DNA from 2 places in the Lysinibacillus sp. FSL W8-0992 genome. Region 2 is predicted to be linked to the other one. Evidence: predicted binding sites of a transcription regulator. Region 2 holds the regulator's gene; the other holds the start of a gene.

Region 1 (5,791 bases), 1.6 Mb from region 2:
ACGATAATATTGCTGTGGATTCAAATATCGAAGTGCAGTATCCTCCAGCTCCCATTTTACTGTCGAAATCCCTAGACGATGTGCAAGTGGTGCAAAAATTTCAAGCGTTTCTTTCGAAATACGACGTTGTTTTTCAGCAGGTAAATGCTTTAACGTGCGCATATTATGCAGACGGTCAGCAAGCTTAATCAAGATGACGCGAATATCTTGAGCCATTGCTACAAACATTTTGCGGTGATTCTCCGCCTGTTGTGCTTCTTTCGATAAATATTTTATTTTCCCAAGCTTCGTTACTCCGTCAACAAGTACCGCAACTTCCTCGCCAAATTCACGGACTAAATCATCTCGTGTAAATTCAGTATCTTCAACAACATCGTGTAAAAAGCCTGCTGCCACAGTTTCTGGATCCATTTGTAATTCAGCTAAAATACCGGCAACTTGCACTGGGTGAATAATATACGGTTCACCAGAGCTACGGAATTGCTCAATATGCGCATCTCTTGCCAATTCATATGCTTTTTTCACGAATGCGACATTTTCCTCATTCATGTAGGATTTGACTAAATCAAAAACGTCCTCAGGAGTCAAAATTTGCTCTTTCGCCATAACATGTCCACCTTGCTCGTCAAATTTTTCAGATTAGATATAAACTTAATTGTATAAAAAATAGAGGTCGATTGTAAAGGGACTGTGTCATATAGTTTAGATAATATCGTGAACACTTTGTATTAATGGATAAAAAATACATTAATATAGATAAAAAGACCCTTTACGAGGCAAGTGAGCTTCGCAAAGAGTCTATAATTTACTAGTTAGTTTGCTTTGTTGTAGGCAACAGCAATTTTCGCACCAACTACTGCATTGTTTTTCACTAATGCGATGTTTGCATCAAGGCTCTTACCTTCAGTTAATTCTTTTACTTTGCCAAGTAAGAATGGTGTTACATTTTTACCTTGAATACCATTTTCTTCGGCTTCTTGTAACGCTTTTTCGATAATGCTAGTGATGAATTCATGCTCAAGTGCCTCTGCTTCTGGAATAGGGTTTGCAATAACCGCTCCACCTCGTAAGCCTAAATCCCATTTAGCACGTAACATTGCTGCTACTTCTTCTGGTGTATCAAGCTTAAAGTTTACATCAAATCCACTTTGGCGTGTGTAGAATGCAGGAAGCTCTGGAGTGCCATAACCTACAACAGGTACACCTTTTGTTTCAAGATATTCTAGTGTTAAACCGATATCTAAAATAGATTTAGCACCTGCACAAATTACAGCTACATTTGTTTGTGCTAATTCTTCTAAGTCAGCTGAAATATCCATTGTTGTTTCAGCACCGCGGTGCACACCACCGATACCACCTGTAACGAAAATTTCAATGCCGGCAAGCTCAGCACAAATCATTGTTGCAGCAACTGTTGTCGCGCCTAATTTTTTCGTAGCTAATAAATAGCCTAGGTCACGGCGAGAAGTTTTAGCAACACCTTGTGCATTCCCAAACATTTCAAGTTCTTCGTCAGATAAACCGATTTTAATTTTACCGTCAATTAGCGCAATCGTTGCAGGTACCGCACCGTTGTCACGAATAATTTGCTCTACTTCACGTGCTGTTTGTACGTTTTGAGGATATGGCATACCATGTGAGATGATTGTTGACTCTAATGCAACAATTGGTAGTCCTTTTGCTTGTCCAGCTTTTACTTCTTCTGATAATACGATGAATTCTTTCATGTGTTATTCCTCCATTTCACTTTTTAACAATTCTTCTGATAATTCAGGTCTTACTGTGTACGGGGATGCAAGTGTATTTTTAGCATTCGTTAAGCCTGCATCAATGCAAACCTCAAAGGATTGTCCCCTTAACCAACTATGGATGACAGCACTTACAAAAGCATCACCCGCGCCAGTTACATCTTCAATTTTAGTGATTTCCTTAGCAGCAAAATGACTTGGTGTACTAGTTGCAGATGCAGCATAGACACCTTTGCTACCTGCAGTAATAATGACATGCTCGGCACCTAATTGAAGAAGCTTTTGAATAGCTTTTTCATAGTTTGCATCGTTTTCAATTTTATGACCAACGATTGTTTCTGCTTCATCTGTGTTACAAATAAACCATGTAACCCCTTGCAATGTATCTGGTAATCGATTCATTTTTGGCGAAGATACCGGTACAATGACAAACGGAATAGCTCGCGCAATCGCTACTTGTTGGATGTAAGCTACCGTTTCTTTCGGGCAGTTTAAATCCATAATAAAGCAGCCTGCATTCATTAGCATTGGCTCATATTTCTTCAATAAACTTGGCAATAATAAATCATAAACTTCCATGTTTGCAACAGCTAATGCAAGTTCACCTTGCTCGTCCATAATCGCAGTATAAGAACCAGTTGAAGCATCTGGTAACTGCTCGACATAGCGTAAATTCATAAATGATTCTGATGCTTCTTGGATTACTTGCCAATCCGCATCCTTTCCAGCTGTCGTGAGCAACGTCACCTCATGATTAAGTCGACCTAAATTTTCCGCAATATTTCGACCAACCCCACCTACACTGAATGAGGAGCTAGCAGGATTAGAAGTTCCTAATTGCACGGTCCCTCTTACATGAAATTTTCGATCGAGATTAGCTCCACCGATACAAATAATTTCATTTTCCTCAGGTAAAATATAAGCACGGCCAACAATTTTCCCTTGCTTCGTTAAGCTCGACACTAGGTTTGCAAGTACTGGACGGGACAGATTCATCTTATCTGCCATCTCTTGCTGAGACATAAACGGATTTTTACGAATTAAAGCCAGTACCGCTTGTTCTCTTTCATTCATAGCATCACCTTTTATTATATTTGTTTATATCATAAACTTTTGTTTGAACAAAGTCAAACATTTCTCTTATTTATGCATGCTTACAAGGTTTTACAACAAAAAAATAGCACGCTAGAATACTTCCTAGCATACTATTTGTACTTTTCATGTCGTTTATACCATTATATTCAATCCGTTCTGTTCATTACTATAGAATTCGTTTTAATGTGCTAGTTTATTCGGAGATTGCTTTTTCACGACGATAACAAACAAGCTAGCTAAAACACATAATACACCAGCTAAGAAAAACGCCCATGTGTACGAGTTGAAAAATTTATAAATTAAACCTCCACCGTATGCAGCTACTGCAGCACCTGCCTGATGGGATGCAAAAATCCAACCATAAATAATACCACTTTTTTGCGTGCCAAAAATTTGTCTTGAAATACTAACAGTTGGCGGTACAGTTGCAATCCAATCTAATCCATAGAACGCGGTAAAAATAATGAGCAATGTAAGAGAACCTTGCATTAAGGCATACGGCAGTATAACGAGAGAAGCACCTCTTAAAAGATAATACCAAAATAGTAACCAACGATTATCGAAGCGATCAGATAACCAGCCTGATAATGTAGTTCCGACTAAATTGAATATTCCCATGAACGATAGAAACGAAGCAGCCGTTACTAAAGGTACACCGAAACTAATACAATACGATACAAAATGCGTACCAATTAACCCGCTTGTTGATAATCCGCAAATAAAAAAACTACCTGCTAAAAGCCAAAATTCTTTCACTTTTATTGCAACGAATAAACCATTAAAAGCAATAATAATCGGGTTTTTCTTATTTTCTACTACCCTTTCCGCTTTTTCTTCTTCAAGTCCATATGCAAGAAGCCCAACGTCCATCGGTTTATTTTTCATAAACAATAAAATAATGAAAAACATAATGGAGCTTAACACCATTATTAAAGCAATTGCCCATCGCCATGAAGAATTTTCAATAATCATTGCTAATATCGGGAGAAGAACTAATTGTCCTGTTGCCGTGCTGGCAGTTAATATTCCTAAAGCGAGCCCTCTTCTTTTTTCAAACCAATGATTTGCAACAAAAGGACTTAAAACGGTTAAAAAGAGGCTAGCCCCTAGACCAATAATAAAACCCCAAATAATAATCAATTGCCATGCTTGCTGCATTAATAATGTGAGCGATATGCCTATAATTAATATCGCCATAGCAGCTAGCATCATTTTCTTTAATCCCAGAACTTCGAGTAATGCCGCCATAAACGGACCGGAAATCCCGTATAAAAAAAGACTAATAGCAAAAGCCATTGCTATTACCGAACGATCCCACCCAAATTCATGTTCAAACGGGCCAATAAAAACACCTGATGAGGATAAGGTAATGCCTGCTACAATAATTGAAAAAAATGTTATCATTAAAATAAACCAACTGTAATGAATACGTTTCATAACCCCACCTACATTTCCAGTAAAATGTAAAACGATTGTTTTTATATGAAAAAAATTTAGAAAACAGGTATGCTAAAAATATATGTATATACATATATAATAATGACTCGCTATTTTAGATGTCAAGAAAATAATTCCATTTTAATGGTACAATATAGTTTAACGAAAAACTTAAAAGGAGATCTAGTTATGGAGAAAAATTACACAGACATTGACTATACTCAAATTTGCGTTTGTGCGAATCTTAGAAAAAAGACTAGGGCCGTTACGCAGCTATATGATAAAGCTCTTGAACCCACTCATTTAAAAGTTACTCAATACTCGATGATAGCAAATATTGCCCATCATAAAGCAGTTTCAGTAAGTCAATTGGGTGATATTCTATTACTTGATCAGACAACGATAACCCGTAATGTCAATCTATTGAAGAAAAATGGCTATGTGGATGTTACGCGTGATACACAAGATGGCCGAACAAAGATAATTTCTTTAACGGCTATAGGAATCGAAAAGTTAAATGAAGCAAAGCCAATTTGGGTGGACATACAGGAAAAAATCATAGAGGATATTGGACTTGAAAAATATATAGACTTTTATGAAACGTTAAAAAAAATTCAAAAAGTAGTGAAATCCTACGACTAATTTGTCAGAATTGTTTGGGTGCCTGGCACTTTATAAAAAAAGGCTGTCCCAATATTCGGGACAGCCTTTTTCGTTTATTAATATTGAATTAATGTTTTCATGCTTAGATCGCCAAGTTTTGCACGACCGTTTAGTTCGATTAGCTCAATTAGGAATGCACAGCCAACAACTTCCCCACCTAATTGTTGAATTAGGCGAACAGTTGCCTCCACTGTACCACCAGTTGCAAGTAAATCGTCACAAATAAGCACTTTTTGACCTGGTTTGATGGCATCTTTATGCATTGTTAATGTATCTTTACCATATTCTAAACCGTAATCTGCACTAATTACTTCACGTGGCAATTTTCCTGGTTTACGAACTGGTGCAAAGCCAATTTCAAGCGCATAAGCAACTGGGCAGCCTATAATGAAACCACGAGCTTCAGGACCTACAATAATTTCTGCTCCAACTTCCTTAGCGTATTCAACGATTTGATCTGTTGCATATTTGTAAGCTGGACCGTTATCCATAATTGTTGTAATATCTTTGAAGCTAATGCCTTCTTTTGGCCAGTTCTCAACTGTTGTCACGTATTGCTTTAAATCCATAGTTCTTGCTCCTCCTACGAAATTGTATTCGTATATAAATTTAATCGTTCATCAAACCATTGCTTTAGCTCTATATATGGTGCATAGACAAGTTTTTGCTCTATTTCAATCTGTTCTGAACGTTGTTTGTAAGACGGCGCCTCAGTTAATGCCGTTTTCGGCGCATTCACGTTGACAGTCGTCAGTCCACTCTCCATTCTAACAAAATTAAGCTCAAAAAACACCTGTGTCATAAATTTTAATGCTTCTAACGGCCAACCCGTATGCTTTGCTAAATCC
Region 2 (5,791 bases):
GAATAGTCGAAGGTTCAATAATCAATGATGAAATCGTATTGTTTGATATGATGAAAAATCATGTTGCTAAATGGGCAGGCAAGAAGCAAAATGCTCGTATTTTTGTACCAGATACATCCGTGTTGCTAAAGAGCTTTGAGCATCCGCATGATGTTGAATCAAAAGAGTTAAAAAGCTACGCTGAAATGGAGCTTGGGCAAACGATTCATTTACCATTTCATGAGCCACTTATAGATGTTTATGATCCAACACCGAATGATGGACAAGCGATGTTATTTGCGGCTCCATCAGAAGAAGTAAATAAAACAATCGGGATGTTGCTCGATGCTTCGCTAGAACCGCAAGCTGCCGATATTCGAGCGTTATGTAATATTCGTCTATTAGAGCATATGCAATTACTAGAATTAGACAGAACATATTTAATAGCAGATTGGTCTATAAACGAATTGTCGATTAGTATTTATTCGTACGGTCAACTAGAGTTTTTACGCTATCAATCGTTTGAAACAAACTTAGCAAAATGGCAACCAAAAGAGCAGGAGGAGTTTAATTACTCTTTCCATTTAATAGATGATCAAGATAATTATCAATTGACACTAACGGATCAAATTCTTGAAATTGATCGTATTATGAACTTTTTTAAATTCTCGTTACATAAAGGTGAGAAAAGTGTAGATGATATTTTCCTTTTAGGTGATAATCCTTTATTGCCTACGATTACTGAGTTTCTAAGTAATAATTTCACGACGCCCATTACGGTGTTAAATGATGCTATGGTACAAAAATTATTCCCTCAATTTTCTGAGAAGTTTGCGAGTCTAATAGGGCTGGCTTTGAAGGAGGTACACTGATGGTACCTGAAATTAACCTCTTACCGAATTTAGAAAAACAGAAATCAGCACCAATACTCTTATATATATTCATTATTGTACTCGTTGGTATCGTTTTAGCATTCATGATAATCCAATACTTCCAGGCAAGAGGCGAGATTACGAAATTAAATGCACAGGAAATAGAGTTGACGTCCCAGCAAGAGCAGCTACAAATAGAATTAGATGGTATACGAAATATGAATGCAGGGTCACTTGAGCAATCGGTTCAATTTGTCAATCATGTAGCTTACCCTGTGACACCATTAATAGATGAGACGCAAGCATTATTGCCAGAGCAGACGTATTTACGGAATTATAAATTTGGTGAAACAACTATAGAAATTACCGCTGATTTTGAAACGATGTCAGCTATTTCAAACTATCTTGATCAATTAAACGTAAGCCCTTATTTCACTGATATTCAAGTTGGAACAATTGAAAATTTTGAGTTATCGATTGGGGAGCAGAGCGAAGTAAATTTGAAGGATAAATATCAAGAATTACCACGTTATTCGGTAACCATTACGTTGGCAATTGATTTTATTTATTTGGCTGGAGGTAGAGAATCATGACAAGCAGCAAAAACTCAGCGATTCTTCTGCTTACCGCATTAGTCGCAGCATTGTTATTTGCACTCTATTACTACTTATTAACCCCTAAATTGGAAGAGGTAGAAGCGAAGGAACGAGACGTTAGTGCACTTCAACAAGAAATTGCATCAATTCAAGAGCAAATTACTGCATTAGATACGGTACAGCAATCACATGGTGTAAGTATGCTATCTTTGCGAAAAAAAGTGCCTCAAACACGTGCCATTGAAGGCGTTATTCGAAATATCGAAGAAATAGAAGCAGTCACAGGAACTCGGGTTGAAGCTGTAGAATTTAATAATTATGATTCACTCGTGATGGACTCTTCGATTATTGACCCAAACTCGCCAGCAAATGAGGAGCAAGCGGTCACAGCACAACAACCTACTGAAAATAGCGAGCAAGCAGATAGTGAAGAAGGGGATAATGCATTACCAACGTCTACTATTGCTAAAGAATCATTACCAGTAGAATTGAAATTAGTGACGTTTAGTATTGATGTTGTTGCTATAGATACGAAGGCAATGCTTGAATTTTTAAAGGAAATTGAAAAAATTGAACGTGTGATGAAAATCGACACATTAGATATTACATTAACTGGGGAAGAGGCCGTATTCGAGGAGGATGCAGATTCATCCATTAAAGCTACCATTCAGGTAACAACCTTCTATTATGAGGGAGAACAATGATGTAAAGGCGCGCATACTCCAAAGTATGGGCGCTATGTTAGTTTAGGAGGCAATAAAAATGGAAATGGCTTATACAATACTAGTATTTGTATTTGGACTAGTTTTTGGATCGTTTTTTAATGTTGTAGGCTTACGTGTGCCGCTAAAGGAGTCAATTGTTAAGCCGCCTTCTCATTGTACGAGCTGTCAAAGACAATTAACAGCAATTGATTTAGTGCCCGTTTTATCCTATATTTTTTTAGCAGGTAAATGTCGTAGCTGTGGACAAAAAATTTCGTGGATTTATCCACTAATGGAGTTGTTAACAGGCGTATTATTCGCCTTTTCATATTGGCAATTGGGCTTTAGCGAAGAGTTTATCGTAGCGATACTATTGATTTCATTATTAGTAATCCTTGTCGTATCGGACTTTGCATATATGCTTATTCCTGATAAAGTGCTTTTGTTTTTTTTACCGTTATTAGCTATTGGACGTATGCTATCGCCATTAACGCCTTGGTGGGATAGTATCGTAGGTGCCGTCGTTGGCTTTGGCATATTATATTGTATCGCTGTTGTATCACGTGGTGGTATGGGCGGTGGCGATATTAAATTATTCTTTTTACTTGGACTTGTACTTGGTACAATAAATACATTATTGACATTATTTGTAGCGGCGGTAATTGGTATGATTGTCGGGATAATCGTGCTCAAAGTACGGCAACAAGGTCGAAAAACGCCGATTCCTTTTGGACCATCCATTGCTTTAGCTGCAATTATCGTGTATTTCTATGGGGATGTCATCATTGATTGGTATGTAGGATTATGGTAAGGGGGTATATGGATGAAACCGATTATTGGTATTACAGCATTTGCGGAAGACGATTTATCGTCAAGATTGAATGTAGCCTATAGTAAAAGTGTCATTGAGGCTGGTGGCATTCCACTTATTATTCCACTAGGGGTAGAGGAAGATGTAGCACAAATTTTATCGTTGACGGACGGTTTATTATTATCTGGTGGTCATGATGTGCATCCATTTGAATTTGGAGCGGAGCCTCTACCGAAGCTAGGACAAATACATCCAGAACGAGATAAGGTGGAACTTGCCTTAATTCATGCGGCTTTTACAAGGAAAATGCCAATTTTGGGGATTTGCCGTGGCATGCAAATACTTAATGTTGCGTTAGGTGGAACTTTATACCAAGATATTGATAGCGAATATCATAGTAGTAAGCTGTTAAAGCATACTCAACAAGCAGCTCGGGGTGTTGCTACACATTATGTACAAATTACGCCAGATACGTTGTTAAAATCAATTATCGAGGAAGAAAAAATTGCTGTGAATTCATTTCACCATCAAGCTGTAAATGTATTAGCAGAGAAGCTAATCGTTGCAGCGAAATCGAGTGATGGTCTAGTTGAAGCGTTCGTGCACGAAGACTATCCGTTTTGTTTAGCAGTGCAGTGGCACCCAGAAGAACAAGCAGTTGTAGGGGATTTAGCTGCACAGAAGCTTTTTACAGCCTTTACTGAGGAGAGCTTAAAATATAAAAGAGAAGCATGAGTGCTTCTCTTTTTTGTTTGCTAAGTATGAGAATGCATTAGTGTACACGGCGATATAAGCCGACTACTTGTCCTAAAATTGAAACTTGGTCTACAATAATCGGTTCCATTGTAGCGTTTTCTGGCTGTAAGCGGAAATGATTTTTTTCTTTGAAGAAGCGTTTAACTGTTGCTTCATCTTCTTCTGTCATTGCAACGACAATATCACCGTTATCTGCTGTTGCTTTTTGCTTCACGATGACTAAATCGCCATCAAAAATACCCGCCTCAATCATCGATTCACCCATGATTTCTAACATAAATAGTTGATCTTCACTTGTACCGTAAATATCAGGTAATGGGAAATATTCGTCGATATTTTCGATGGCAGTAATCGGTGATCCAGCTGTTACCTTACCAACAAGCGGTACATGGATGACGCTTTGCTTTTGAATTGAATCTTCTGGCTCTAAAATTTCAATGGCACGTGGCTTAGTAGGGTCTCGTCGAATAAAGCCTTTTTGCTCTAAACGAGCTAAATGTCCATGAACCGTTGAGCTTGATGCAAGTCCAACTGCTTCCCCAATCTCACGTACAGATGGCGGATACCCTTTTGCACGTACTTCTTCTTTGATAAACGCTAGTATATCCTCTTGTCTTTTCGAAACTTTTTTCATGATTGCTCACCTCTTTTTTTATATCATTCTTCTTACTATCTTCTTACTAGATAGTATAGCAGAATGCGAACACTTATGCAAACATAGGTTCGAAAAGTGTTTGACAAAAACGTCTGTTCGCTTTATCATAAGAACATACATTCCGAACAAACATTCTTAAAAGGGGATATGATGAATGAATTGGTTTAAAAAAAATACACATATTTCAATTTTATTAGGCGCATTTTTACTATTTGCAGGTTATCTTGTTATAACTGATCCTGGAGACATTACTTACACTGAAATTTATATCGAACATGGCGATAGCTTATGGTCGTTAGCTGAGCAATACCGTGGTAAAATGGGTATGGACGACTGGATAAAACTTGTGAAAGCCGAGAACGAATTACATAGCGTAAAAATAGTTGCTGGAAAATCACTCGTTATACCAGTAGTGGGTGACAATCAGACACCCACCAATTCAATTGAAATTGCGAGAAGTGAAAGATGATGAATAAACAAAGAACGGCTGTAATTTACTGCCGTGTGAGCACCGAAAAAGAGACACAAAGTTCTTCATTGGAGCGTCAACAAGAAGAATTACTTCGTTATGCTAAGGAACAAAACTACGATGTGAAAAATGTTTTTTTGGATAAGCATAGTGGTTATGATGTTGAGCGCGAAGGATTACTTGAAATGCTCGATTATATTAAAGAAAAAGAGATACACGCATTATTTGTGCAAGATGAAACGCGTTTAGGGCGTGGTAATGCACGAATGGCTGTACTTCATTTATTGCAAAAAACGGAAACAGATGTTTTTTCCATGCGTGATGCAGGGCCTGTACAATTGAATGAGATGGATACGATGTTGCTCGAAATTTTAGCTATTGTTGAGGAATATCAACGTAAAATCCATAATGCGAAAATTCGTCGTGGTATGCGCCGTGCAGTAGAAAATGGCTATCGTCCTGAACATAACCTTTCCAATCGTGGTAATCCAAATGGTCAGGAGCGTAAGGAAGTGCCTATAGAAGAAATTGTGAAGCTACGAAATCGGGGCTTTACCTATGAGGAAATTGCTACGACACTAAGAGGTCTTGGCTTCGATGTAAGTAAGGCAACCGTACATAGGCGTTATCAAGAACATCAAGAAAGGTTAGCGGGCAATTAATTTGCCCTGCTAATCTTTTTTCATGTTTAAAAACACTCCTGATTGGAAAATAAACTGTCCAAGTAGGTAGGAGGGCAAGATTAATTTCATATTATAGCTACCCATTCTTCCTGCAAAATAGCGTAATAGTATTCATCCCACCAACCGTCACCATACGGAATGCATTTTTTAAAAAATCCTTCACGTTGCATACCGATTTTTTCCATCACTCGGTAGGAGGCAATATTTTCAGGCTGGCATGTAGCGATAATTCTATGAAGCTTCATTTTCGTAAACCCGTAATCCAA

What was found. The regulator LexA, encoded in region 2, represses DNA repair genes until DNA is damaged. The targets are predictions, from matches to a motif close to CGAACATATGTTCG.
Region 1: a site for LexA is predicted at 2,855-2,868, ahead of NSQ74_RS11560 (carbohydrate kinase). Genes of this name have one in related genera too.

The regions. Positions count from the first base shown of each region.
Region 1 covers NZ_JBBOZQ010000001.1:2,313,289-2,319,079, reverse strand. The annotation lists gene NSQ74_RS11570 (RelA/SpoT family protein) at 1-606, opposite strand, end outside; gene NSQ74_RS11565 (pseudouridine-5'-phosphate glycosidase) at 813-1,727, opposite strand; gene NSQ74_RS11560 (carbohydrate kinase) at 1,731-2,822, opposite strand; gene NSQ74_RS11555 (MFS transporter) at 3,024-4,280, opposite strand; gene NSQ74_RS11550 (MarR family winged helix-turn-helix transcriptional regulator) at 4,470-4,922, shown strand; gene NSQ74_RS11545 (adenine phosphoribosyltransferase) at 5,000-5,512, opposite strand; gene recJ (single-stranded-DNA-specific exonuclease RecJ) at 5,527-5,791, opposite strand, start outside.
Region 2 covers NZ_JBBOZQ010000001.1:3,920,231-3,926,021, reverse strand. The annotation lists gene pilM (type IV pilus biogenesis protein PilM) at 1-851, shown strand, start outside; gene NSQ74_RS19735 (PilN domain-containing protein) at 851-1,444, shown strand; gene NSQ74_RS19730 (potassium transporter) at 1,441-2,151, shown strand; gene NSQ74_RS19725 (prepilin peptidase) at 2,210-2,962, shown strand; gene NSQ74_RS19720 (gamma-glutamyl-gamma-aminobutyrate hydrolase family protein) at 2,975-3,697, shown strand; gene lexA (transcriptional repressor LexA) at 3,735-4,352, opposite strand; gene yneA (cell division suppressor protein YneA) at 4,528-4,842, shown strand; gene NSQ74_RS19705 (YneB family resolvase-like protein) at 4,839-5,504, shown strand; gene NSQ74_RS19700 (GNAT family N-acetyltransferase) at 5,591-5,791, opposite strand, start outside.